2 regions of the Mycetohabitans sp. B46 genome follow, and region 2 is predicted to be linked to the other one. Evidence: predicted binding sites of a transcription regulator. Region 2 holds the regulator's gene; the other holds the start of a gene.
What was found. Region 2 encodes NrdR, which represses ribonucleotide reductase genes. Its sites were predicted from a motif close to CACNANATNTNGTG; they were not measured.
Positions count from the first base shown of each region.

Region 1: a site for NrdR is predicted at 3,041-3,054, ahead of IHE30_RS14345 (ribonucleoside-diphosphate reductase subunit alpha). Genes of this name have one in related genera too.

Region 1 covers NZ_JADBGL010000017.1:41,256-48,438, forward strand. Annotated here, with positions in the region: gene ffh (signal recognition particle protein) at 1-784, opposite strand, end outside; gene IHE30_RS14330 (cytochrome C assembly family protein) at 913-1,842, shown strand; gene IHE30_RS14335 (PP0621 family protein) at 1,869-2,243, shown strand; gene ampD (1,6-anhydro-N-acetylmuramyl-L-alanine amidase AmpD) at 2,251-2,865, shown strand; gene IHE30_RS14345 (ribonucleoside-diphosphate reductase subunit alpha) at 3,211-6,192, shown strand; gene IHE30_RS14350 (ribonucleotide-diphosphate reductase subunit beta) at 6,584-7,183, shown strand, end outside.
Region 2 covers NZ_JADBGL010000003.1:147,092-154,274, reverse strand. Annotated here, with positions in the region: gene IHE30_RS04750 (DUF3318 domain-containing protein) at 1-133, shown strand, start outside; gene IHE30_RS04745 (type IV pilin protein) at 216-761, opposite strand; gene IHE30_RS04740 (pilus assembly PilX family protein) at 731-1,258, opposite strand; gene IHE30_RS04735 (PilW family protein) at 1,255-2,034, opposite strand; gene IHE30_RS04730 (hypothetical protein) at 2,103-2,582, opposite strand; gene IHE30_RS04725 (GspH/FimT family pseudopilin) at 2,566-3,111, opposite strand; gene nrdR (transcriptional regulator NrdR) at 3,349-3,843, opposite strand; gene glyA (serine hydroxymethyltransferase) at 3,862-5,109, opposite strand; ZMP/ZTP riboswitch at 5,262-5,360, opposite strand; gene ybgC (tol-pal system-associated acyl-CoA thioesterase) at 5,523-5,999, shown strand; gene tolQ (protein TolQ) at 6,045-6,722, shown strand; gene tolR (protein TolR) at 6,734-7,183, shown strand, end outside; gene tolA (cell envelope integrity protein TolA) at 7,183-7,183, shown strand, end outside.

The sequences.
Region 1 (7,183 bases), on a different contig from region 2:
CGCCGCCGCGCGAGTCGCCATCGAGCTTGGTCAGCACAACGCCGGTGAGCGGCAGCGCGTCATTAAAGGCCTTCGCGGTATTGACCGCGTCCTGGCCGAGCATCGCATCGACGACGAACAGCGTCTCGGCCGGCTTGAGTTGCGCATGCAACGCGGCGATTTCCTGCATCATCGCCTCATCGATGCCGAGCCGGCCCGCCGTGTCCACGATCAATACGTCATGATAGTGCCGCTTGGCCCAGTCCAATGCGTCCCGCGCGATATCCTGCGGTTTTTGGTCGGGTTGGGACGGGAAGCAATCCGCGCCGACCTGCTCGGTGACGGTTTTCAGCTGCGCGATCGCCGCGGGCCGGTAGACGTCGCACGATACAGTGAGGACTTTTTTCTTCTGCTTCTCGCGCAGCAGCTTAGCCAGCTTGCCGACCGTCGTGGTCTTGCCGGCACCCTGTAGGCCCGCCATCAAGATCACCGCTGGCGGTGTGACCGCCAGGTTCAGCTCGGCCGCCTTGCCCTCGTAGTCGCCGCCGATCACCGCGGTCAGCTCGCGTTGCACGACACCGACCAGTGCCTGGCCGGGGGTCAAGCTGCTGATCACTTCCTCACCGAGCGCCTTTTCCCGGACCTTCGCGATAAACTCGCGCACGACCGGCAGCGCGACGTCTGCCTCGAGCAGTGCCAGGCGCACCTCGCGCAGCATCTCTTGCGTGTTGGCCTCGGTAAGCCGGGCTTCGCCGCGAAGCGTCTTCACGACGCGCGCCATACGTTGTGTGAGATTGTCGAGCATGGGAGTGACGTGCGGTTTGCCGCGCCTCGACGTGAGCCCGGGCAGGTGGCGCGGTCCGGGTGCATCAAGACGCACGGGGGCAGCGGGATCCGGGCCGGCGGCGGGGCGCTAGTGTAAACTGAATAACTATGCACATTGTACTGTATGCCCTCACCGCGCTCTTGTATGGCAGCCTTGGCGTCGCCGCCTGGCGGTCGCATCGGCATGCGCGCGATTCGCACGGCACGCTGCTGGCCACGGCGCCGACAGCCGCGTTGGCGATAGCGCCCGGCCGCGCCACCGGCGCTGGCACGTCACCGGTGGCGCGCGCGGTGCTGTTTGCCGCGCTGGTGCTGCACGGGGTGCTGCTGCATATGACGATCTTCCCAGCTAACGCGATGGTGTTCGGCTTCGCATTCGCGCTGTCGGCGATGTTGTGGCTCGGCGCGAGCATCTACTGGATTGAGAGTTTCTTTTTCCGGCTCGATGGGCTGCGACTGCTGCTGATGCCGATTGCCTGCGTGGCGACGCTGCTGCCGCTGCTGTTCGGCGGCGTACACGTGCTGGCCTATGCGGCAGACCCGCTGTTCAAGGTCCACTTCGTGTTGGCGAATGTCGCGTATGGGTTGCTGGCGATCGCCGCGTTGCATGCGATTCTGATGCTGCTGGTCGAGCGCCGGCTGCACGCGCTGCGCGGCGTGGCCGGACGGCGCACGCCGGGGCCGCCCGCGCGTGACTGGTTATCGAGTTGGTTCGATACGCTGCCACCGTTGTTGACGCTGGAAAAGCTGCTGTTCCGCCTGATCGCCGCTGGTTTCGTGCTGCTGACACTGGCGCTGATCAGCGGCGTGTGGTTCAGCGAGCAACTGATCGCCCAAGCCGTCAAGCTGGATCACAAGACCGTGTTCGCGTTCGTGTCGTGGATCATGTTCGGCGCGCTACTAGTGGGCCGCCAGCGGCGCGGCTGGCGCGGTCGCACCGCGTTGCGTTGGGTGCTGGCGTCGTTCGCGGCGCTGCTGCTCGCGTATGTCGGCAGCCGCTTCGTGCTGGAAGTGCTGTTGCATCGCGCGGTGGTCTGATTGACGCAGTCGGCTCGCGTCGACATTTGAATCGTTTCCTGTGTGCTTATTCGTTCGTCATGGCCCGCATCCTCTTTTGGCTTTTTGTGATTCTCGCCATCCAGTGGCTGTGGCGCCAGCTCGCGCGTCGTGATCGGGCGCCCGTCAGCCACGGATCCGAGGCGGGACGGGAATCCATGCACCCGCAGGCCGACCGTGGTCGCACCGAAGGCGCGGCCAGCACGCGGTGCACAGGCTCCGCCGGAGGCGGCGCACTGCCGGAGGCCATCGTGCGTTGCGCACAGTGCGGGGTACATGTACCGGTAAGCGAAACGGTGTGGGTAAAGGGCCAGCTCTTTTGCTCCAACGAGCATGCGGTCCGCTACGCGGCCCGGCCGGCCGGGCGCGATAATGCGCGGTGAGCGGGCGATGTGCGCGGCGCAGCGGTTCGTGAACGACGACGCTGCGGCGGCGCGCATCGTGGTCGATGTGCCAGGGTGGGCTTGGCCGGCTCAGCACACGCCATGCGCGAATTTCGATGCGCGTCCCGCAGGCGTTGAGCCGACGCTCGTGGTGGTGCACAACATCAGTCTGCCGCCGGGACAGTTCGGCGGTGACGCGGTGGCGGCGCTGTTCCTCAACCAACTCGATTGCGACGCGCACCCCTACTACACGCGACTGCGTGGGCTGCGCGTATCGGCGCATTTTTTTGTGCGGCGGGACGGCACATTGCTGCAGTTCGTCTCGTGCAATGCGCGCGCGTGGCATGCTGGCGCGTCGTGTTTCGCCGGCCGAGCGCGCTGCAATGATTTTTCGATCGGCATTGAACTGGAAGGCTCGGACGAGCACGTGTTCGAGGCGTCGCAGTACGACACGCTGACGCGATTGTGCATCGCACTGTGTGAGCGCTATCCCATCACTGCGCTGGCCGGCCATGCGGACATCGCGCCGGGTCGCAAGACCGATCCGGGGCCGCATTTCGACTGGCATCGGTTGCGCGCTCAGCTTGCGCTGCCGGCGACGTTTTTTCCCTATCTGCGTTGAACATGTTGCGCGCGGCTGGACGCCGCGACGGCAGAGCATGCGGCGCATCCACGCTTGCATGGCGGCGAGCCCGCAATCGGCGGCGCATGCCAAAAAGTCAAGTCTTCGGGCGCAAATTTATTCGTGGAATCTGGGGCAAATTTCCACTATAGTTGGTATATGGCGACGGCGCCGCTACTAGATATTGTGGTTTTCGGCGGCGCCTCGTTTCCAGCGATGGCGCCGCATCGCCTTCTCAGACACCGTTTTCAGGGCGCTGTGGCACTGCGCCAATACGCCGTGCCATGCCCCACTCGTTCCAAGAACGCGGATTCACCGCACGACACAAGATCAGGAGTTTTGCCCATGCAAACCACCGAGAACGTCACGTCCCAACAGTCCAGTGCCGCAGCCGGCCTGCCGCATGGCGGTGGCGCTGCGCATGGTGCGCGCGCATTGGTGCCGCAGGCGACGTTTGCCGACTACAAGGTCATTCGCCGCAACGGGAGTGTGGTGTCATTCGAGCCGTCCAAGATCGCGATCGCGGTGACCAAGGCTTTCCTCGCCGTCAATGGCGGTCAGGGTGCCGCGTCGGCACGCGTGCGCGAATTGGTCGAGACGCTGACGCAGGCGGTCGTGCGCGCGCTCGTGCGCAGCCGGCCGAACGGCGGCACATTCCATATCGAAGACATTCAAGACCAGGTCGAACTCGCGTTGATGCGGGCCGGCGAGCACAATGTCGCTCGCGCCTATGTGCTGTATCGTGAGAAACGCGCCGCGGAGCGCGCACACGAGGTGGCGCAACAGCCGGCGCAAGGCGGGTTGAACGTGAACGACAACGGCCTCGTGCGCCCGCTGGATCTTGCTGCGTTGCGCAACGTGATCACGGCCGCCTGCGACGGGCTCGGCGAGGCGGTCAGCGCAGAGCCGATCGTCGCCGAAACGGTCAAAAATCTCTACGACGGCGTGCCGTTGTCGCAGGTCTACGACTCGGCGATCCTCGCCGCGCGCACAATGATCGAGAAGGACCCGGCCTACAGCCAGGTCACCGCGCGACTGCTGCTGCATACGATTCGCCGCGAGATTCTTGGCGAAGAGGTGTTGCAGTCCGAGATGGGTGCGCGGTATGCGGAGTACTTCCCGCAGTTCTTGAAGCGAGGTGTCGAAGCTGAATTGCTGGACGAGAAGCTGCTGCAGTTTGACTTGAAAAAGCTGGGCGACGCGCTGGATGCGTCGCGCGATCTGAAATTTGGCTATCTCGGTCTGCAGACGTTGTACGACCGTTACTTCCTGCACGTGGACGGGCAGCGCATTGAAATGCCGCAGGCCTTCTTCATGCGGGTGGCGATGGGGCTGGCGTTGAATGAAATTGACCGCGAGGCGCGGGCGATCGAGTTCTACACTGTGCTGTCAACGTTCGACTTCATGAGCTCGACGCCGACGCTGTTCAATTCCGGCACGCGCCGCTCGCAACTGTCGTCGTGCTACCTGACGACTGTCGCGGACGACCTGGACGGCATCTATGAAGCACTAAAGGAAAACGCGCTATTGTCCAAGTTTGCCGGCGGACTGGGCAACGACTGGTCCCGCGTGCGCGCGCTCGGCTCGCACATCAAGGGCACCAACGGCAAGTCGCAGGGCGTGGTGCCGTTCCTCAAGGTCGTCAACGACACGGCGGTCGCGGTCAACCAGGGGGGCAAGCGCAAGGGTGCAGTATGTGCGTATCTCGAAACCTGGCATTTGGACATCGAAGAGTTTCTTGAGTTGCGCAAGAACACCGGCGACGATCGTCGTCGCACGCACGACATGAATACCGCGAACTGGATCCCAGATCTGTTCATGAAGCGGGTAATCGAGGGGGGCGACTGGACGTTGTTTTCACCGTCGACCTGTCCGGACCTGCATGACAAATTTGGTGCCGAGTTCGAACAAGCTTATGTCGCGTACGAAGAGAAGGCCGCGCGCGGCGAACTGAAGCTGTTCAAGAAGGTTCCGGCCGCGCAACTGTGGCGCAAGATGCTCGGGATGCTGTTCGAGACCGGTCATCCGTGGATCACGTTCAAGGACCCCTGCAACGTGCGCTCGCCGCAGCAGCACGTGGGTGTTGTGCATTCGTCGAACCTGTGCACTGAAATCACGTTGAACACGAGCGACAACGAAATCGCGGTTTGCAACCTGGGCTCGGTCAACCTGGTCGCGCATATGAAGCAGGACGCGGACGGTGGCTATGTGCTGGACCACGATAAGCTCAAGCGCACGATCAGCGTCGCGATGCGCATGCTCGACAATGTGATCGATATCAATTACTACGCGGTTGCCAAGGCGCGTAACTCGAATCTGAAGCACCGTCCGGTCGGCATGGGCATCATGGGCTTCCAGGACTGCCTGCACTTGCTGCGCACGCCGTATGCATCGCAGCAGGCGGTGGAGTTCGCGGACCGCTCGATGGAAGCGGTCTGCTACTACGCGTACTGGGCCTCCACCGAACTGGCAAGTGAGCGCGGCCGGTACTCGTCGTACGGTGGCTCGCTGTGGGATCGCGGAATTTTGCCGCAAGACTCGCTGAAGCTGCTCGCTGACTCACGCGGTGGGTATGTCGAGGTCGACTCGTCCGAAACGATGGACTGGGCCGCGCTGCGCGAGCGCATCGCCACGCATGGCATGCGCAACTCGAACTGCGTTGCGATCGCGCCGACCGCAACGATCTCGAACATCATTGGTGTGTCCGCGTGCATCGAGCCGACGTTCCAGAATCTGTATGTGAAATCAAATTTGTCGGGCGAATTCACGGTCGTCAATGAATATCTGGTGCGTGACCTGAAGGCGCACGGGCTCTGGGACGAAGTGATGGTAGCCGATTTGAAGTACTTCGACGGATCGCTGGCGCGCATCGATCGGATTCCCGCCGATCTGCGCGCGACGTATGCAACCGCGTTCGAAGTGGATCCGAAGTGGCTCGTGGAGGCGGCGGCGCGTCGGCAGAAGTGGATCGATCAGGCGCAGTCGTTGAACATCTACATGGCCGGGGCGTCGGGTAAGAAGCTGGACGAAATCTACAAGCTCGCCTGGCTGCGCGGCCTGAAGACGACGTACTACTTGCGCACGATCGCCGCAACGCATGTCGAGAAGTCGACGGTTGCGCATGGCGCGCTCAATGCGGTGCCATCTAGCGACGGTGGCGGGGGGGCGATGCATGGCGTGGGGAGTGACGTGTCGGGCAGCGCGGCGACGCGCAACGCCGGTGTGCACGCCGCTGCCGATGCGGGAGCGCAGGATGAGATCGCGGGACCGGTTTGCATGCTGCGTCCTGGCGATGCAGGCTTCGAGGAGTGTGAGGCATGCCAATGATGCATTAGCGCGTGAGCGTGCTCGACCGTGTTGTCTAATACCGCCCGCGGTCATACTGCATGCGGTACACGATAAGGCACGGGACGCGTGCTGCTTGGTATGTATCGCGTGTGCATCGTGCGACACGCGATACGCGCGATGAGCGGTGGCCACGTGCATGGTAGGTGCGGCGAGTGCAATGAAACGGATGGCCCACGCGTCGCGCCGATCGATATCAAGCAATGGTCGATCTGGGTCGTGATGCAACCGATATGAAGTCCTGGACGATCCTATCGATCAAAGTGTTGTATGAAGGTCTCAATGCGAGATCAAAAGAGCGTTTTTCATCAGCGGACTCTTTTATCGTTGGTGAAAAGATGGTACAAACCGATCTAAATTGATGGTGACATTTATGCTCAACTGGGATGACGAGATTACTGCCGTAATTCCCCCGAGCGTTCCGCAACCGACGGTGCGAGAAACGACGGCGACTGGAGCCGTGGCATCGTCCGCCGGGTACGCAGCGCAAGCTGCGGATACGCCCGCTTCATTGGCACAGGATAGCTTCACGCGCGATGTCGCTGTCGCGCCGGGCCAGCAACCGAACGCGTCGCCGGCGCCCGCCCCCGAGGCCCGCGTGAACGTGGCCGACAAGCGGATCATTAACGGCAAGACCGACGTCAATCAACTCGTGCCGTTCAAGTACAAGTGGGCGTGGGAGAAGTACCTCGCCGGCTGTGCGAACCACTGGATGCCGCAGGAAATCAACATGTCCCGCGACATCGCGCTCTGGAAGGATCCGAACGGGCTGACTGACGACGAGCGCCGCATCGTCAAGCGCAATTTGGGTTTCTTTGTCACGGCTGATTCGTTGGCGGCGAACAATATCGTGCTCGGCACGTATCGCCACATCACTGCACCCGAATGTCGCCAGTTCCTGCTGCGTCAAGCATTCGAGGAAGCGATTCATACGCACGCGTACCAGTACATCGTCGAGTCGCTCGGCCTGGAC
Region 2 (7,183 bases):
CGCGGTGGGTGCCATCGCGTGGCGCGGCTACAAGCTGTGGAAAGCGGTACGTCCGCAACGTGGGGTGTCAGCGGCCGCAGCGAAGCGTGCCGGCCTAGCCGCGCGCTCGCGCGATGCCCACCGAGGCACTTAAGACGTTCACACCACGCACAACTGCCGCGCGTTGACGCGCTGGAATGGCGTAGCGTCACACCTACGCCGGCGCGGTGTGCGCATCATCGAGTCCAGCAATGCGCATGCTCGTGCCATTGCGAAAGAATACCCACTGAGTCCGACGTGCTGGCGGATCCGCCCACGGCTCCGCCAGCGCCGGCATTGCTTCGCTGCCCCGTGGCGTCGAGCTTGAATGCACCGCACAGGTGATCGTCGGCCATCGGACCGTCGTGCAGCGGCTCGGCTACCACGGAGTACCCGCCATTGGACCGCGTCGCGCCGATAACCCGCAGCGCATAGGCGGCGCGCGCACCCGGCGGCACGCGCCCGAGTTCCGCTGGAAGGACAGCGGGATCCGTGGCGATGCCAACCCCGCCAAGCGCTTGCGTACGCTGTGCGAGTTGGATCTCGACATGGTGAGCGGCACGATAAACGGCGCTGACGGCGGCTACCCGCATACTGCGACGCATTTGCTCATGATACGTTGGCAACGCATACGTTGCGAGAATGGCAACAAGCGCCAATGCCACCGCCAGTTCAACCAGCGTCATGCCCCGGCATCGGACCGTGCTTATGCTTAAAACGGCCTGCGGGCCACGAACCGCCATCCAGTACGCACCGTCCGCTGCGTCTGGCCAACCCGCATGATCGCCTGCAACCATATCTCGCTCTCCTCATCGACCGCGAAGCCTCGCGCGGTCAGCAGATAAGCGGCCGCGCCAGCCTCCGAGACGTTCACCGCCTCGATCAGGCACTGCGGCGCCCGCCCGCCGGCACGCCAGCGACGCACCGGCTGTATCGCGCTACCGGCCTCCCCGTCGAATAGCATGCGCTGATGCCATCCGGGCGTGGCCTGCGGGCTCGGTATGACACGGGGGATCGGTGCACCGATATCAAGCGCATGTGTCACCACGTAACGTTCGCACCATCGCAGCGCCGAATCCGCCGCATGAAAGGCTTCGATATGCGCGATGAGTCCACGCTCCATGCGCGCCGTCGAGCGCACCGCGTCCAACGATGAGCCGAGCAGTGCGGTCAACGCGACGGCGAATATCAATACGAGCGGCAGCACGCTGCCACGCTGCGCGAGCAACGCGCGCGTCATCGCGCGCCGCCCGCAACGGCGTTGCGAATCGCCACGCGGCGCATCCAGGCGGTACGAATTCGTCGATCGGTCGGCATCACCCGTTTGCCGTCGCAGTCGAGGTAGGCCGTCGGACGCGTCGCCACCGGTCCACGCGACACGACGCAGACATCAATGGCTACGATACGACGCCAGTCCGGCTCGGATAACGACGACGCGCGAACCGCGGCGTGGGCACCGGCAAGCCAATAGGACAACCGCAGCTGCTCGATACTATCGACCAACGGCTGTGCCGTCGCGTCGTGACCATTGCCCCGACAATAAAGCTCCGGCTGGTCGGGCGTACGCGCCTGAACATAGAAACGCACCGCAATCGTGTCGCCCGTCACGTTCTGGCCCAGACAATCGGTGGGCCAGTTGTCTTTCGATGGCCAGGTCGCCACCGGGTCGGCCGCATACCGAAAAACCACGCCGTCCGAGTCATGCATGACCGCGCGGCACCGCCCAGCTTGCTCGCGCTCGGGTATGCCGCGCTCACAACCGAAGATCGGCGGGTCTCGGATCGTTTCATCCGCGGCGGGCGCATCGGGTGCTTCGACGGCCCGCGTCGACGTGGAGGCCGTTGAGGCGCGCCACGTCCGTGGGAAAGCTTGCGGCATTCCGGCAAGCCTGGCGTGCGCCACTATGATTTCCAGCGCCTGTTGGCCGGCGGCCGCGGCCCGGCGAGTCTCGTCAACACGACCGGCCGTCCCGCTGAGCACGCCGTACGTCCCGGCCAGCAAGAGCGTGAGCATCATGCCAATGGTCGATGAAAGGAGCCATTCCACCAGCGTATGCCCCCCATCACGTCTGCGTGACACGCTGATCATTCGAGAAAGCCCAGCGATAGGCAGCGGCGCACATATCCGTCGGGCGGCACGATCGTCCCGCGGCACGCCGCCACCCGCTGCGACGCGTCGGCAGCCAGTTCCGACCATTCGAGCGTCAGCACGTCGGCACCGTCCGGATCGCGTTCCACCGTCACGGTACCGTCGAGCAATTGGCGTGACGCATCCCGACTCGCGTGCGCGAGCGCCACGGATTGCGGGTGTCCGGCGCGCATCAGTTCGAGCGCGGCGTCCGCGATCAACGCCGCTCGCATGCGATTCGACAAAGTCTGATCCGAGCGCACCATCGCCTGCCACGCCGCGCCCGCGCTCACGATGGCCACCGCGGCCAATGCAGTGGCCATCGCGGCCTCGATCATCGTGGCACCCGCCACGGCGCCCGGACCGTAGGCTGGACCGCGCTGACCCTGCGCAGCCGGCTCGGCAAGCCGCGCACGAAACTCATTTGCGATACGCATCGGCACGGATCAACGCACGGCCACCTGCCGCAAGGCGAACATGCAACGCCGCAATACGCGGTGACGCGCGCGCCGCACGCACCGCAAAGCCGCGAAAGCTGCCAGCGGATAAGCCGGCGGGCGGCAGAAATCTCATCTCCGTCGTACTGCCGGCGATCGTCACATCGCTCACAGCCGGTTGTGCGTGTAGCACGATCGGCCGCGCGCCGACACCAGGCTGCCGGGCCTGCACCAGCCAGCCGCAGGACCAGTCCAGCGCGCCCGTGGCGCATGGTCGGCCGGGTAAGATGCACTGGCCCGCGCCATCTGAGCGGCAAACCGTCACCGGCGCCTGCCGCGCCACGGCCTCGCTGCGGGCCAATGACAACGTGCGCCCCAATGCACGCGCTACCGCTCGAATCTGCTCACGCGAACGCCATTCGTCGAGCGATGGGATCACCCATGCCGCCAACGCCAATGAAATCGCCATGACCGTACAGATCTCGGCCAGCATGAATCCGCGCCGCCGCGCGGCTCGATATCGCTCCACCGTCACGTCTCCTGGATGCCCGCGACACGCAACGCCCGATGCGCTGCGATTAACGAACACTGTAGGACGGCGCACGGCGCGCAACAATTGACCGAATGGCCGGCGCCGCCGGACCACGCGCTTGCAACCGCTTCGCGTCGCGGATCTTCAGCCACAGCACGTCGAACGACACGCCATGCGGCTCAATGGTGGAACAGCGATATAGGATGAGAAACGCGATGACGCCGTCAGAAGCGCCTATGACTGCCGTTTGCGCGATGTGGGACTGGGCGCGCCGGCTGCGGATCGACCGAACTCATCGATCAAATTCTTGAACTCGGACACGTCCTCAAAGCGCTTATACACTGACGCGAAACGCACGTAGGCGATCTTGTCGAGCTTACGCAACGCGTCCATCACCAGCTCGCCGAGCCGTTCGCTGCGCACCTCGCGCTCGCCGGATGCCAGCAATTGGTACTCGACACGCGCCACCGCTTCGTCGATCGCCTCGGCGGCCACGGGCCGCTTGCGCAACGCAAGCTGCATACTGGACAGAATCTTGCGGCGATCGAATTCGACTCGCGTGCCATCCTTCTTGACGACCGTCGGCAGCGCAAGTTCGACCCGCTCGTATGTCGTGAAGCGCTTGTCGCAAGCTGGGCAGCGGCGGCGGCGGCGGATCGCTGCACCGTCCTCCGACACGCGCGAATCCACCACCTGAGTGTCGTCGTGCCGGCAAAACGGGCAGCGCATGACGATTCGTCCCGCGGCTTACTTGTACACCGGGAACTGGCGCGTGAGTTCGGCAACCTGGCCGCGCACCCGCTCAATCGTTGCCGCGTCGTCCGGCTTGTCCAGCACATCGGCAATCAGATTGCCGACCTGCTCGGCCTGGGCGGGACCGAAACCGCGCGTGGTCATGGCCGGCGAGCCGAGCCGGATGCCGCTGGTCACAAAGGGCTTTTCCGGATCGTTCGGGATCGCATTCTTGTTCACGGTGATGTGCGCGGCGCCCAACGCGGCCTCCGCAGTCTTGCCCGTGGTCTGCTTCGCCCGTAGGTCGACCAGCATCACATGGCTTTCGGTGCGGCCGGACACGATCCGCAAGCCACGCTTGACTAGCGTTTCGGCGAGCACGCGCGCGTTGTCCACGACCTGCTGCTGGTAGGTCTTGAACTGCGGCGCCAGCGCTTCCTTGAACGCGACGGCCTTCGCCGCAATCACGTGCATCAACGGACCGCCCTGGATGCCCGGGAAAATTGCTGAATTGACCGCCTTCTCGTACTCGGCCTTCATTAGGATGACGCCGCCACGCGGACCACGCAAGCTCTTGTGCGTGGTCGTCGTCACGAAGTCGGCATGCGGCACCGGGTTCGGATAAACGCCGGCGGCAATCAGTCCCGCATAGTGCGCCATATCCACCATGAAATACGCGCCGACCGACTTCGCGATCCGTGCCAGGCGCTCGAAGTCGATGCGCAGCGAGAACGCCGACGCGCCCGCCACGAGCAGCTTCGGCTTGTGCTGCTGCGCGAGCTGCTCGGCTGCGTCATAGTCGATGTCCTCGTTCTCGTTCAGCCCGTAGCTGACGACATTGAACCACTTGCCGGACAGGTTGACCGGAGAGCCGTGCGTCAGATGGCCGCCGTGCGCGAGGCTCATGCCCATGATCGTATCGCCCGGCTTGAGCACCGCGAAAAACACCCCTTGATTGGCCTGCGAACCCGAATTAGGTTGTACGTTCGCCGCCTCCGCGCCAAACAGCTGCTTGACCCGTTCGATCGCCAACTGCTCGACCATATCGACATATTCACAACCGCCGTAGTACCGCTTGCCGGGATACCCTTCGGCGTACTTGTTGGTCAGTTGGGAGCCCTGGGCCGCCATCACCGCCGGGCTCGTATAGTTTTCCGACGCGATCAGCTCAATATGGTCTTCTTGCCGGCGGTTCTCGTTCTGAATCGCCTGCCAGACCTGTGGATCGACGTTCGCAATGGTTTGCTCGGCTTTGTCAAACATGCGTCAGCTCCCTTCAATGTTCAAACGATTGACCGAATCGGTGCACTGTCGCACCCACGGCAAAGATACGGTCCTGGAATGGCTTAGTGGAAAAAGACTTCCGATGACGCAAGGACAGGACAGCCCGGGTGACGCAACGACTGCGACCGGATCACGGCTGCCCAGGCGAACGGCAAGACTGCACCCCGCGCTTCACGGTGGTCGTTCCACCTCCGACTTGAAAGTCGCTATCGCCAGTTACGCAGGGTTAGGCGCATTAGTGTATTGGAAGGGTGCTGAATAGGCAACTGAACGTAGCATTTAAAAAAACGGCCGTTCATTTTTTCCTCATTGCGACGTCGCGGCTGCTGAGACGCAGCGCGACACCGTTCATTATGCGAGACTGCCACACGCGTTCCGGTAGAATCCCGCGGATGATGAACATGATCTCGCCTGAACCAGCAGCCCAGCCCGGCTTTACGTGGCCGGTACGCGTCTATTTCGAGGACACCGACGCTGGCGGCATTGTCTTCTACGCTAATTACCTGAAGTTCTTTGAGCGGGCCCGCACCGAATGGCTGCGCGCATGCGGCATCGACCAGCGACGGTTGGCCGACACCCAGCAGGTCATGTTCGTCGTGCGCAACACCGCGCTCGACTACCGTGCCCCGGCGCGCCTGGACGATGTGCTCATCATCGAGAGCCGCATTGAGCGGCTCGGCCCCGCCTCGGTCGATTTTTACCAACAGGCAAGCTGCGACGGCAAGGTGCTGTCCACCGGCACGATCCGCGTGGCCTGCGTCCAGCGCGCGACAATTCGGCCCGTGCCACTGCCTGACACTGTACGCCAGGCGCTGCTGAGCGGCCCGCGCGACGCGGGCTGTCAACGCTCGCACGCTGATATGCGTTGACACTGCACAGAACGTGAGCCGATCCGGTCCACCCCATGAATCACCATGAATAACGCACAAGACCTTTCAATCATTCCGCTCGTATTAAACGCAAGCCTGCTAGCGCAAGCCGTCATGGCGCTGCTGCTGTTGCTGTCGCTCCTGTCCTGGACTTTTATCTTCCGCAAATGGTTCTCGATCCGTCGCGCCCGCGCGCAGACTGAATGGTTTGAGCGCGATTTTTGGTCGGGTGGAGAGCTGCAGTCGCTTTACCAGAGCGCGGCAAACAATCGTCATACGATTGGCGCCCTTGAGCGAATCTTCGAGTCAGGCATGCGTGAATTCCTGAAAGCCAAGGAAAAACGCGTCGCCGAACCCGGTGCGATACTGGATGGTGCACGCCGCGCGATGCGCGCCGCGTTCCAGCGCGAAATGGATGCGCTCGAGGCCAATCTAGCATTTCTTGCGTCGGTCGGCTCGGTGAGCCCATACATCGGCCTGTTTGGAACGGTCTGGGGCATCATGAACGCGTTTCGCGGGCTGGCGAACGTGCAGCAGGCGACGCTGGCCAGTGTCGCGCCCGGCATCGCGGAGGCGCTGGTCGCCACCGCCATCGGCCTGTTCGCGGCCATCCCGGCGGTGGTCGCCTATAATCGCTACGCACACGACATCGACCGCCTGTCGATCCGCTTCGAGACCTTCATCGAAGAATTCTCGAATATCCTGCAACGACAGGCTCACTGACGGAGAACCCGATGGCCGGCACTCCGATCCGCTCCAGTCTGCGCGGCGGCCGTTCGCGCCGCGTGATGTCCGACATTAACGTCGTTCCCTACATCGACGTGATGCTCGTGCTGCTCGTCATTTTCATGGTGACCGCTCCGCTTGTCGCGCCGTCGATCATCAACCTGCCCACGGTCGGCCATGCGGCTCCACAGGAGCAGACGCCGCCCGTCATTGTTAATCTCAAGCCTGACGGCACCCTGAGTGTTAAGTACAAGAACGACGCGTCGGGCGCCACGCAGGAATTGCCAATGACGCTGGCCGATCTGGACCATTTTATCGCCGACCGGACGCAGACCCACCCCGACCAGCCGGTCGTGATCGGCGCGGACAAGTCGGTCAAATACGAAATCGTGATGAATGTCATGTCGGAGCTGAAAGCAAACGGCGTGAAGCGCGTCGGGCTGCTCGTCAAGCCGAAA